4 regions of the Kocuria sp. WRN011 genome follow, and region 3 is predicted to be linked to each of the others. Evidence: riboswitches for the same ligand, from Rfam matches in the RefSeq annotation. Region 3 holds a riboswitch; each other region holds the start of a gene.

Region 1 (2,183 bases), on a different contig from region 3:
GGAGTGCAGGGTCAGGGCATCCACGAACGCGGTACCCGCCTCGCGCCCGCCGTCGAGCACGAATCCGAGCACGGAACCGGCACCCTTGGGCGAGTACTTCTGGGCGCGGTCGTGCCACGGCGAGGAGGCGAGGCCCGCATAGGAAACGGCGCGAACGTCGTCGCGCGCCTCGAGCCACTCCGCGACCTTCTGTGCGTTCGCAACGTGCCGATCCATACGCAAGGACAGCGTCTCGATCCCCTGCTCGATGAGGAACGCGTTGAACGGGGAAATCGACGATCCCAGGTCACGCAGCAACTGCACGCGCGCCTTCAGGATGTACGACAGGTTCACCCCGAAGATCCCGTCCTTACCGAGCGCCTGTGCGTAGACCAGGCCGTTGTAGGAATCGTCCGGCTCGTTGAAAGCCGGGAAGCGCTGCGGGTCCTGGCCGAAATCGAAGTTACCCGCGTCCACGATCATGCCGCCGATGGACGTGCCATGACCACCCATGAACTTGGTCGCGGAATGCACCACAATGTCAGCGCCCCACTCGATCGGGCGGATGAGGTACGGCGTGGCAATGGTGTTGTCCACGATCAGCGGCACACCGGACTCGTGTGCCACCGCGGAAATGGTCTCGATGTCCAGCACATCATTACGCGGATTGGGGATGGTCTCCCCGAAGAACGCCACGGTGTTGGGCTTGACCGCCGCGCGCCACGCCTCGGGATCGTCAGGGTCGGAGACGAACGTGGTCTCCACACCCAGTTTGGGCAGCGTGTGGCGCAACAGGTTGTACGTGCCGCCGTACATGGATGGGCTAGCCACCACGTGAGTTCGGGCGCCGCCCAGGTTCAGGATCGCGAACGTGGAGGCGGCCTGGCCCGAGCTGAGCATGAGTGCACCCACGCCTCCCTCTAGGGAGGCCACGCGGTTCTCGACCACTTCCGTGGTCGGGTTCGTCAGGCGCGTGTAGATGGGCCCAAGCTCGGCCAGGGCAAACCGGTTGGCTGCCGTCTCCGCATCCGGGAACACGTAGGACGTGGTCTGGTGGATCGGCAGCGCCCGGGACCCCGTGGTGGGATCGGGTTCCTGACCCGCGTGGATCTGTCGAGTTTCGAAGGCCCAACCCTCTGGGTTGGACGGGGTGGCTGCGGGGCTCATACCGCACTCCCTCTCAGGATCAGGGGCCCGGTGATCGATCCGCAGCACGGTGCCCGTGCAGCGATCGGGCACCTGTGACCCGCGCTTGCCAACACCGAAGTATTTCGATGCGGCCTGGTCCTCACCCAGGGCACCCCACCGCGGAGGGAGGGTTGCCGGTCAGCTAGCTGGGGCTTGTCGCTGACTCTCGTGACCTGCCCTTCATTGTCCGGAGCCGGTACCTCGAACGTCAAGCCGAGTTACCCGCGTCACACGGTCATGTTTCAGCTCTCGATTTGGAGACCACTGTGCGCGGTGCCACGATGTGACCATGAAACTGGATCATGTCTCATTCGCAGCTCAATCCGATGGTCTTGAAGCCACCACGGAACGGATTGCCGATCAGCTAGGGATCGAGCCGGTCAAGGGCGGCATTCACCCGCGCTTCGGTACGCGAAACATGATCCTGCCGCTCACCGGGCACCAGTACGTGGAAGTGGTCGAGGTTCTCGAGCACCCCGCCGCAGACAAGGCGCCGTTCGGTCAGGCCGTCCGCGCACGTTCCGAAGCCGGCGGCGGTTGGCTCGGTTGGGTGGTCGAGGTGCAGGACCTCACGCCCTACGAGGACAAGTTGGGCCGCCCCTCCGTACCCGGTTCCCGGTTGTTCCCGGACGGTCGTCAGTTGGAGTGGCATCAGATCGGCGTGAAGGGTTTGATCTCGGATCCCCAGTTGCCGTTCATGGTTCGCTTCGATTCCGAGTCCGATATGCATCCCTCCCAGGCGCGCATCACGGACGTTCAGTTGGCCGGTATGGACATTGCCGGCTCGCCCGAGCGCGTGACCGAGTGGCTGGGTGGCCCGGTCGAGGACGTGCTGGCCTCACTCGACGTCACCTGGTCCGCTCCCAACGGGACGCCCGGCGTCATGGCGGTTTCCTTCGCTACGCCGGACGGCTTGGTCACCATTTAGTTTTCCCGTCGACGACGCCGCTGCCGCAACCTTTCGCTCGAAAAGGTGGCTGCAGCGGCGTCGTCGTCGATTAACCCGCCAGTAGTTG
Region 2 (2,183 bases), on a different contig from region 3:
GGTGGACTTGCCGGCTCCGGAGTACCCGATCACGGCAAAGATCTCGCCCTTGGTGATGTCCAGGGTGACGCTGTCCACGGCGTTGACCACTCGCGGTGCGCGCTTGGATCCGCCCGTGTAGACCTTGCTGACGTCCCGGAAGCGCACCAGGGTGCGCTCACTGGATACTTCCGTCACTGGGTCTGTTCCTTCAGGTCTTCCTGATACCGCGTCAGCAGATCCTTGAGTTCCTGCTGGTCCACCTCTGTCGGGACAGCGGTGCCCTTGCTCTCCTCGTCCTCGGCCTTCAAGACCTTGGGGTCGTAGTAGAAGCTTGCAACCTTCTTGAGAGTTTCGTTGTCGGCGTTGGCCTCGGTAGCAGCGAACAGGTTGTTGAAGACCTTGGCGCTGTCCTGCTTCGGATCATCCGATGCGAGAGCGGACTTGGGATCGATGTTCGCTCGGCCCAGGAAGTCGTTGTTGATCACGGAAGCCGCCACGGAATCCATTGACAAAACAGTCTGTTCGGCGGACACGGGACGCACAGAGACCTTGGACTTCTCGGTGTCGATATCGCCTTCGGTCGGGGCAATGGTGTCCTTGGTGAATTCGACCAGCCCCTCCTGCTTGAGCAGGTTCAGTGCACGACCCAGGTTGATCGAGTCATTGGGAATCGCGATCTCGTCGCCGTCCTTGATCTGGTCCAGGGAGTCGTACTTGCTGGAGTACATACCCAACGGGTAAATCGCGGTGGACCCGACCGGTGTGATGGTGTCACCAGAGTTGTTGTTGTAGTCAGCAAGGTACGCGGTGTGCTGGAACCAGTTCATGTCCACGTCGCCGCTCTTGGTGGCGGGGTTCGGCTGGTTGTAGTCGCTGAAATCCACGTACTCGACGGTGATGTCGTTCTCGGCAGCGACTTCCTTGAGCGCGTCGTGAGCGGGCTCCGAGCCGACGATGCCAATGGTGACGGTGCCGTCCGCAGCAGGATCGGAGGATTCAGAATCTCCGCCGCCGCACGCGGTCAAGGTGAGGCCGATGGTGGTGGCCAGCGCAAGGGGGATCAAACGGTGAGATCGCACGATGTGCCTTTCCGAGGTGTGAAATGTTCTGGGCGATTAACAACTGAAAGCGGTACGTCCGAGGACACACCGCAGTTGCAAGGCTCGTGCTAGTTGATTCGGGAAACCGCACTTGCCGGGAGCTACGTTAACCGCGGCCGGATGGTCATCTGGGGCACCCCGCTACGGGAGAGGGTTGCCGTCCGGCCAGCCAGAGCTTGACGCCGGATCTCGTCATCCGCGGCCAAGCCTAACATGGGGCCGGCGGTGATCAGCGTGCGCTGAAACGCTGCGCAATAAACTGATCCGCCCGGTTCCTGGCCCAGCCCTCGGCGCCCAGGACGTCCTCGAGCCGCGGGGTCGTGTCGCCCTCGTGTTCATTCACGACCACCGCAACGATGTCCACGATGGTCGTGAAGTTCACCTCACCCCGGTGGAAGGCGTACACGGCCTGCTCATTGGCCGCGTTGAACACGGCCGGCCAGGTGCCGCCCAGCGTCCCGGCATGCTTCATCAGCTCGATGGCGGGGAATGCCTCGGTGTCCAGCGGCTCGAAGGTCCAGTGCGCCGCTTGCGTCCAATCGCACGACACCGCCGCGCCGGGAATTCTGTGGGGCCACCCCATACCCAGGGCAATGGGCAGTCGCATGTCCGGCGGTGATACCTGGGCCAGGGTGGAACCGTCCACGAACTGGACCATGGAATGCACCACGGACTGTGGGTGCACGGTCACGTCTATCCGGTCCAGGGCAACGTCGAACAACAAGGATGCTTCCAGGACCTCAAGCGCCTTGTTGACCATGGTGGCCGAATTGGTCGTGACCATCACCCCCATGTCCCATGTGGGGTGTTTCAACGCCTGCTGGGGCGTGACCGTGGTGAGTTGATCCCGGGACATCCCTCGGAAGGGTCCGCCGGAGGCGGTGAGGATCAATCGGTCGACTTCGCTCGAACGGCCTCCCCGCAGCGCCTGCGCCAGAGCCGAGTGCTCGGAATCCACCGGGATCAGCGGGGTCTCCAGGCCGGTGGCGGCCGCGGCCTGTTTGACCAGCGGGCCGCCCGCGATGAGGGACTCCTTGTTGGCCAGCGCCACGGGCGTCCCCGCGTGTAATGCGGCGAGCGTGGGAGCCAGTCCGATGGACC
Region 3 (2,183 bases):
CGCGAGGCGCGCGCCTTCGACCAGGGAGCCGAGCTTGGCCAACGCGATCGAGGGGTGGAGGCGACCGCCCAGGCCACAGTCAGTGGAGGCGATGACGTTCTCGCGACCCACCACGGACGCGTACTGCTCGATGCGGTCGGCCACGAGCTCCGGGTGCTCCACCACGTTGGTCGAGTGGGAGACGAAACCGGGGTAGACCACCTTGCCCTCGGGGAGCGTGTGGTCCTTCCAGACCTTCCACTCGTGGCCGTGGCGGGGGCTGGACGCCTCGAAGCTGTAGCCGCCCGCGTTGATGGTGAGCATGAGGTCCACCAGGTACTTGAACTCGAGGTCTGTGGTGTGCGGGCCGTGCCACGAACCCCAGCACAGGTGGAAGCGGATCTGGTCCTCGGGGAGGTCGCGCAGGGCGTAGTTGAGGGCGTCCACGCGGATCTTGGTGAAGGCCAGGTAGTCCTCCACGGTGGGCTCGGGGTTGATCTGGTCCCAGGACTCGGCGATGGAGGGGTCGTCGATCTGAACGGTCAGGCCGGCATCGATGATGGCCTTGTACTCCTCGCGCATGGCGTCCGCGCAGGCGTACACGAGCTCTTCGTCGGTCGAGTAGTACTCGTTGCGGACACGTGCGCAGGAACCCGGGGACAACGCGGCCACGAAACCCTGCTGGGCTCCGGTCTCGGCCATCGCGTCCTTGAGACGGCGGATGTCACCGGCCACGGCTTCCTGACCGGCGTAGGTCAGCGGCCCGGTGATCTTGGGCTGGGCGACCGAGGCGCGGTGCGCGAGAACTCCGGCCGTGGGGTCCTCGTAGGCGTCGCGGAAACGAGCGCGGTCGCGGCGGTCCGGGAAGCTGGTCAGAACGATGTTGCCGGGGGAGGAGCGCTTGACCTCGGCGTCCTGCCAGCGGTCCTCGTTGGTGGGGGTCAATCCGCCCAGGCGGGAGAACGAGTAGTTCCACCACGCGCCGTAATCCACGGAGGAAGACATGGTGTGGCCGTATTCGCCGTCGTTGACGATGTCCAGGCCGATCTCGCGCTGCTTGCGAACGATGTCGATCACGCCGTTGTCGAGCGCGGCATCCAACTCCTGGGCGGTGGCTTCACCCTCCTGGAAACGCTTGTTGGCCTCCAGTAGATCGGGAGTGCGGGGCAGCGATCCTACGTGGGTGGTCTGAATACGATCGGTGTTCTGAGGCATGAACTAGCAGTCCTTTCCATCGGTCCTGGCGGTAGCACCGTGGGCTGAATCCCGGGTTGCTGCGGCGTCAACGAGCCAGATCTCTCGGCCGCTCTGGATGGGTACCCATTCATCAAACATCATGGGTGGGTGGTCGGGCCAATTGTGGCGCGCGTAATGTGTGGGACGTAGATCACCCATTACCGAGGAGTTGGGGCATGTCGGACAGCACGCTCAAGGACAAGAAGGCACTGGTCACCGGCGGGGCGAGTGGCATCGGCGCGGCAGCGGTTCGGGCCCTCGCGCAACGCGGCGCCCACGCGATCGTGGCCGACATCGACCCTCAGGCCGCCGAGGCCATGGCGCAAGAAGTCGGGGGCGAGGCATGGGCCGTTGACCTCACCGACACCGCAGCGCTCGCGGACTTGAGTCTCGACGTGGATGTGCTGGTCAACAACGCCGGGATTCAAAAGGTCACGGCCGTCCAGGACTTCGATCCCGCCGACTTCCACCGGATCCTCACGCTCATGCTCGAGTCCCCGTTCCTGCTGATCCGTGCCGCCCTGCCTCACATGTACGAGCGGGAGTGGGGGCGAATCATCAACGTGTCCTCGATCCACGGTCTGCGCGCCTCGGCGTTCAAGTCCGCATATGTCGCCGCTAAGCATGGGTTGGAGGGCCTGTCCAAGACCGTAGCTCTGGAGGGCGCTCCGCACGGTGTGACCAGCAACTGCGTGAACCCCAGCTACGTGCGCACGCCCCTGGTGGACAAGCAGATCAAGGACCAAGCGGCCACCCACGGAATCCCCGAGGACGAAGTGGTCGAGAAGATCATGCTCACCGAATCAGCGATCAAGCGCTTGGTTGAGCCGGAGGAGGTTGGCGAGCTCATTGCCTTCCTGGCCGGTCCCTCCGCCGGCATGGTCACCGGCGCTGCCTACACGATGGATGGCGGCTGGACGGCGTCCTAGCCAGATGGCACCGGGCGCTCCGGGCCGTCGCCCACGATC
Region 4 (2,183 bases), on a different contig from region 3:
CGCCGCTTCAACCCGGCTCGGCGCGATCACGAATGGCGCGAACGGGTGGGCGGCGGCCGGAAGCTCGTGGGTTACGTGGGGCGCTTGGCTCCCGAAAAGCAGGTGCAGGATCTCGTGGTCCTGGATTCGCTGCCCGATACCCGACCGGTGATCGTGGGCTCGGGGCCGGAGAAGGAGAAGCTCCGCATGCTGCTCCCCAATGCGTACTTCGTGGGTTTCCTGGACGGTGACGAATTGGCCACCGCCATGGCCTCCCTGGACGTGTTCGTGCACCCCGGTGAACACGAGACGTTCTGCCAGACAATCCAGGAAGCCATGGCCAGCGCCGTACCCGTCGTGGCCGTGGGCCGCGGTGGGCCCGTGGACCTGGTTGATTCGTCCCGCAACGGCTGGCTCTACAAGCCCGGTGACACCGAGATGCTCCGCGATCGCGTGCTGGATCTCGCGGGTGACAACGCCAAACGCGCCGCCTTCTCCCGCACCGCCTACACCACCGTGCAGACTCGCACGTGGAACGCCGTGTGTGACCAGCTCATGGAGCACTATGCACAAGCCCGCACCGTGGCATCTCGTGCGCGCAGGTTGTCCACAACCGCGCCGTGATCCGTGGTGCACGATCCATTCGTAGATTAACTTTTGGTGACGTTATGAGACACCCTCTGGTTTGTCATGCGCCCAACCCGCTACGCTCTAATCCAGCTTCACGAGATGCGCTCTGGAAATCGGGGTAAAACCCGAGATCCTGCTGGGCTCCAACCCGGCGCACGCCAACCCTTGGTTCAGGGGTGGTTTGGATGACGAAGCGGCTGTGGCGCAACCGCGGGCGCAGCAAGAACCTCACTGTACGAAAGCACAATACTGATGAAGAACATTCAACAACTACGCACAAAGACCGAGTCCCCTCGAGAACAATGGGTTGACGTCACCGTCGACATCGACCCCGACCACCACATGGTGCGTCTCATGGAGTCCAATGGGGACATCCACGAATACATGAGCAGCAACGTTCGCGCCCTGGCCCACGCAGCCGCCCACAACCGCGGCCGCGCCCAATGGTGCGAGAAGTACCAGCAGCTACTCGTTCCCGGAGCATCAAACGTCTCCGGTGGCATTCCGTTCTACAAACTGGAACCGAAACCGGTGGCGCTCAGCGCCTGATCAGGACCGCACGAATGAAGCCCGGCACTGGTGCCGGGCTTCATTCATGTCATGGTGCCGCTACTTGTCCGAGGGCGACTCCTGCTCCTGGGCAATCAGCTCAGCGGCGCGCTCACCAATCATGTAGACCGTGATGTTGGGGTTCACGGTGACCAGTTCCGGCATCACCGAAGCATCAGCCACGCGCAGGCCGCTCACGCCCTTGACCCGCAACTGCGGATCCAGCGGAGAATCCTGATCCTCGACCGGCCCCATGCGGCACGAACCCGCGGGGTGGTACACGGTGTTGTGGGTGCGCTTGATGTAGTCGGCGATCTCCTCGTCCGTCTGCACATCCTGACCCGGGAACAGCTCCTGACCGGCCCATTCCGAGAGCCCGGACTGCGAGACGATTTCACGGGCCTTGCGGATACCCGCGGTCATGATCCGTAGGTCGTAACCCTCCGGGTCGGTGAAGTACCGGGGATCCACGCGGGGCTTGTCCCGGTAGTCACGCGTGCGCAGCCGCACGGTGCCGCGGGAACGAGCGTGGGTCACGTTGGGGGTCAGGCAGAACGCGTTGTCCGCCGTGGCGTACCCGTGGCGGTAGGTGTGCATGTCGAAGTTCACGCTGCCGTAGTGCATCATCAGGTCCGGGCGGTCCAATCCGTCGTCCACCTGGGCGAACAGGCCGATCTCCCACCACTGGGTGGAGTCCTCGACCATGGGCTGCTTGGCCTCCCACTGGATCACGGCCTCCGGGTGATCCTGCAGGTGCGAGCCCACGCCCGGGGAGTCCACCAGCACGTCCACGCCCACCTCGGTGAGGTGCTCGGCCGGACCGATTCCCGAGAGCATGAGCAGCTTGGGCGTGTCGATCGCACCGGCGGAGACGACGACCTCGCGGTTGGCCGAGATCACGTGCGCACGACCGAAAGCGTTGTCCGTGACCTCCACGCCGGTGGCTCGCTGGTTCTCGTCGACCACGATTCGTTTGGCCTGGGTGCCGGTCAGGATCGTGAGGTTTTCACGGTCCCGGATCGGGT

Evidence for each region. A riboswitch is a leader RNA that binds a small molecule or an ion and turns the genes downstream of it on or off. The one in region 3 is predicted to bind S-adenosylmethionine.
Region 1: it holds a riboswitch for S-adenosylmethionine, as region 3 does, so the genes downstream of both, CKW39_RS03380 (bifunctional o-acetylhomoserine/o-acetylserine sulfhydrylase) here and CKW39_RS00150 (cobalamin-independent methionine synthase II family protein) in region 3, are expected to answer to the same signal.
Region 2: it holds a riboswitch for S-adenosylmethionine, as region 3 does, so the genes downstream of both, CKW39_RS03165 (MetQ/NlpA family ABC transporter substrate-binding protein) here and CKW39_RS00150 (cobalamin-independent methionine synthase II family protein) in region 3, are expected to answer to the same signal.
Region 4: it holds a riboswitch for S-adenosylmethionine, as region 3 does, so the genes downstream of both, CKW39_RS04250 (hypothetical protein) here and CKW39_RS00150 (cobalamin-independent methionine synthase II family protein) in region 3, are expected to answer to the same signal.

The regions. Positions count from the first base shown of each region.
Region 1 is NZ_NSGI01000002.1:126,061-128,243, forward strand. It holds gene CKW39_RS03380 (bifunctional o-acetylhomoserine/o-acetylserine sulfhydrylase) at 1-1,146, opposite strand, end outside; SAM riboswitch class IV at 1,223-1,341, opposite strand; gene CKW39_RS03385 (VOC family protein) at 1,457-2,095, shown strand; gene CKW39_RS03390 (CPBP family intramembrane glutamic endopeptidase) at 2,166-2,183, opposite strand, start outside.
Region 2 is NZ_NSGI01000002.1:77,809-79,991, forward strand. It holds gene CKW39_RS03160 (methionine ABC transporter ATP-binding protein) at 1-177, opposite strand, end outside; gene CKW39_RS03165 (MetQ/NlpA family ABC transporter substrate-binding protein) at 174-1,061, opposite strand; SAM riboswitch class IV at 1,165-1,279, opposite strand; gene dxr (1-deoxy-D-xylulose-5-phosphate reductoisomerase) at 1,312-2,183, opposite strand, start outside.
Region 3 is NZ_NSGI01000001.1:31,180-33,362, forward strand. It holds gene CKW39_RS00150 (cobalamin-independent methionine synthase II family protein) at 1-1,194, opposite strand, end outside; SAM riboswitch class I at 1,208-1,298, opposite strand; gene CKW39_RS00155 (3-hydroxybutyrate dehydrogenase) at 1,392-2,144, shown strand; gene CKW39_RS00160 (M23 family metallopeptidase) at 2,141-2,183, opposite strand, start outside.
Region 4 is NZ_NSGI01000002.1:331,419-333,601, forward strand. It holds gene CKW39_RS04245 (glycosyltransferase family 1 protein) at 1-603, shown strand, start outside; SAM riboswitch class IV at 700-841, shown strand; gene CKW39_RS04250 (hypothetical protein) at 862-1,158, shown strand; gene CKW39_RS04255 (GMC family oxidoreductase) at 1,219-2,183, opposite strand, start outside.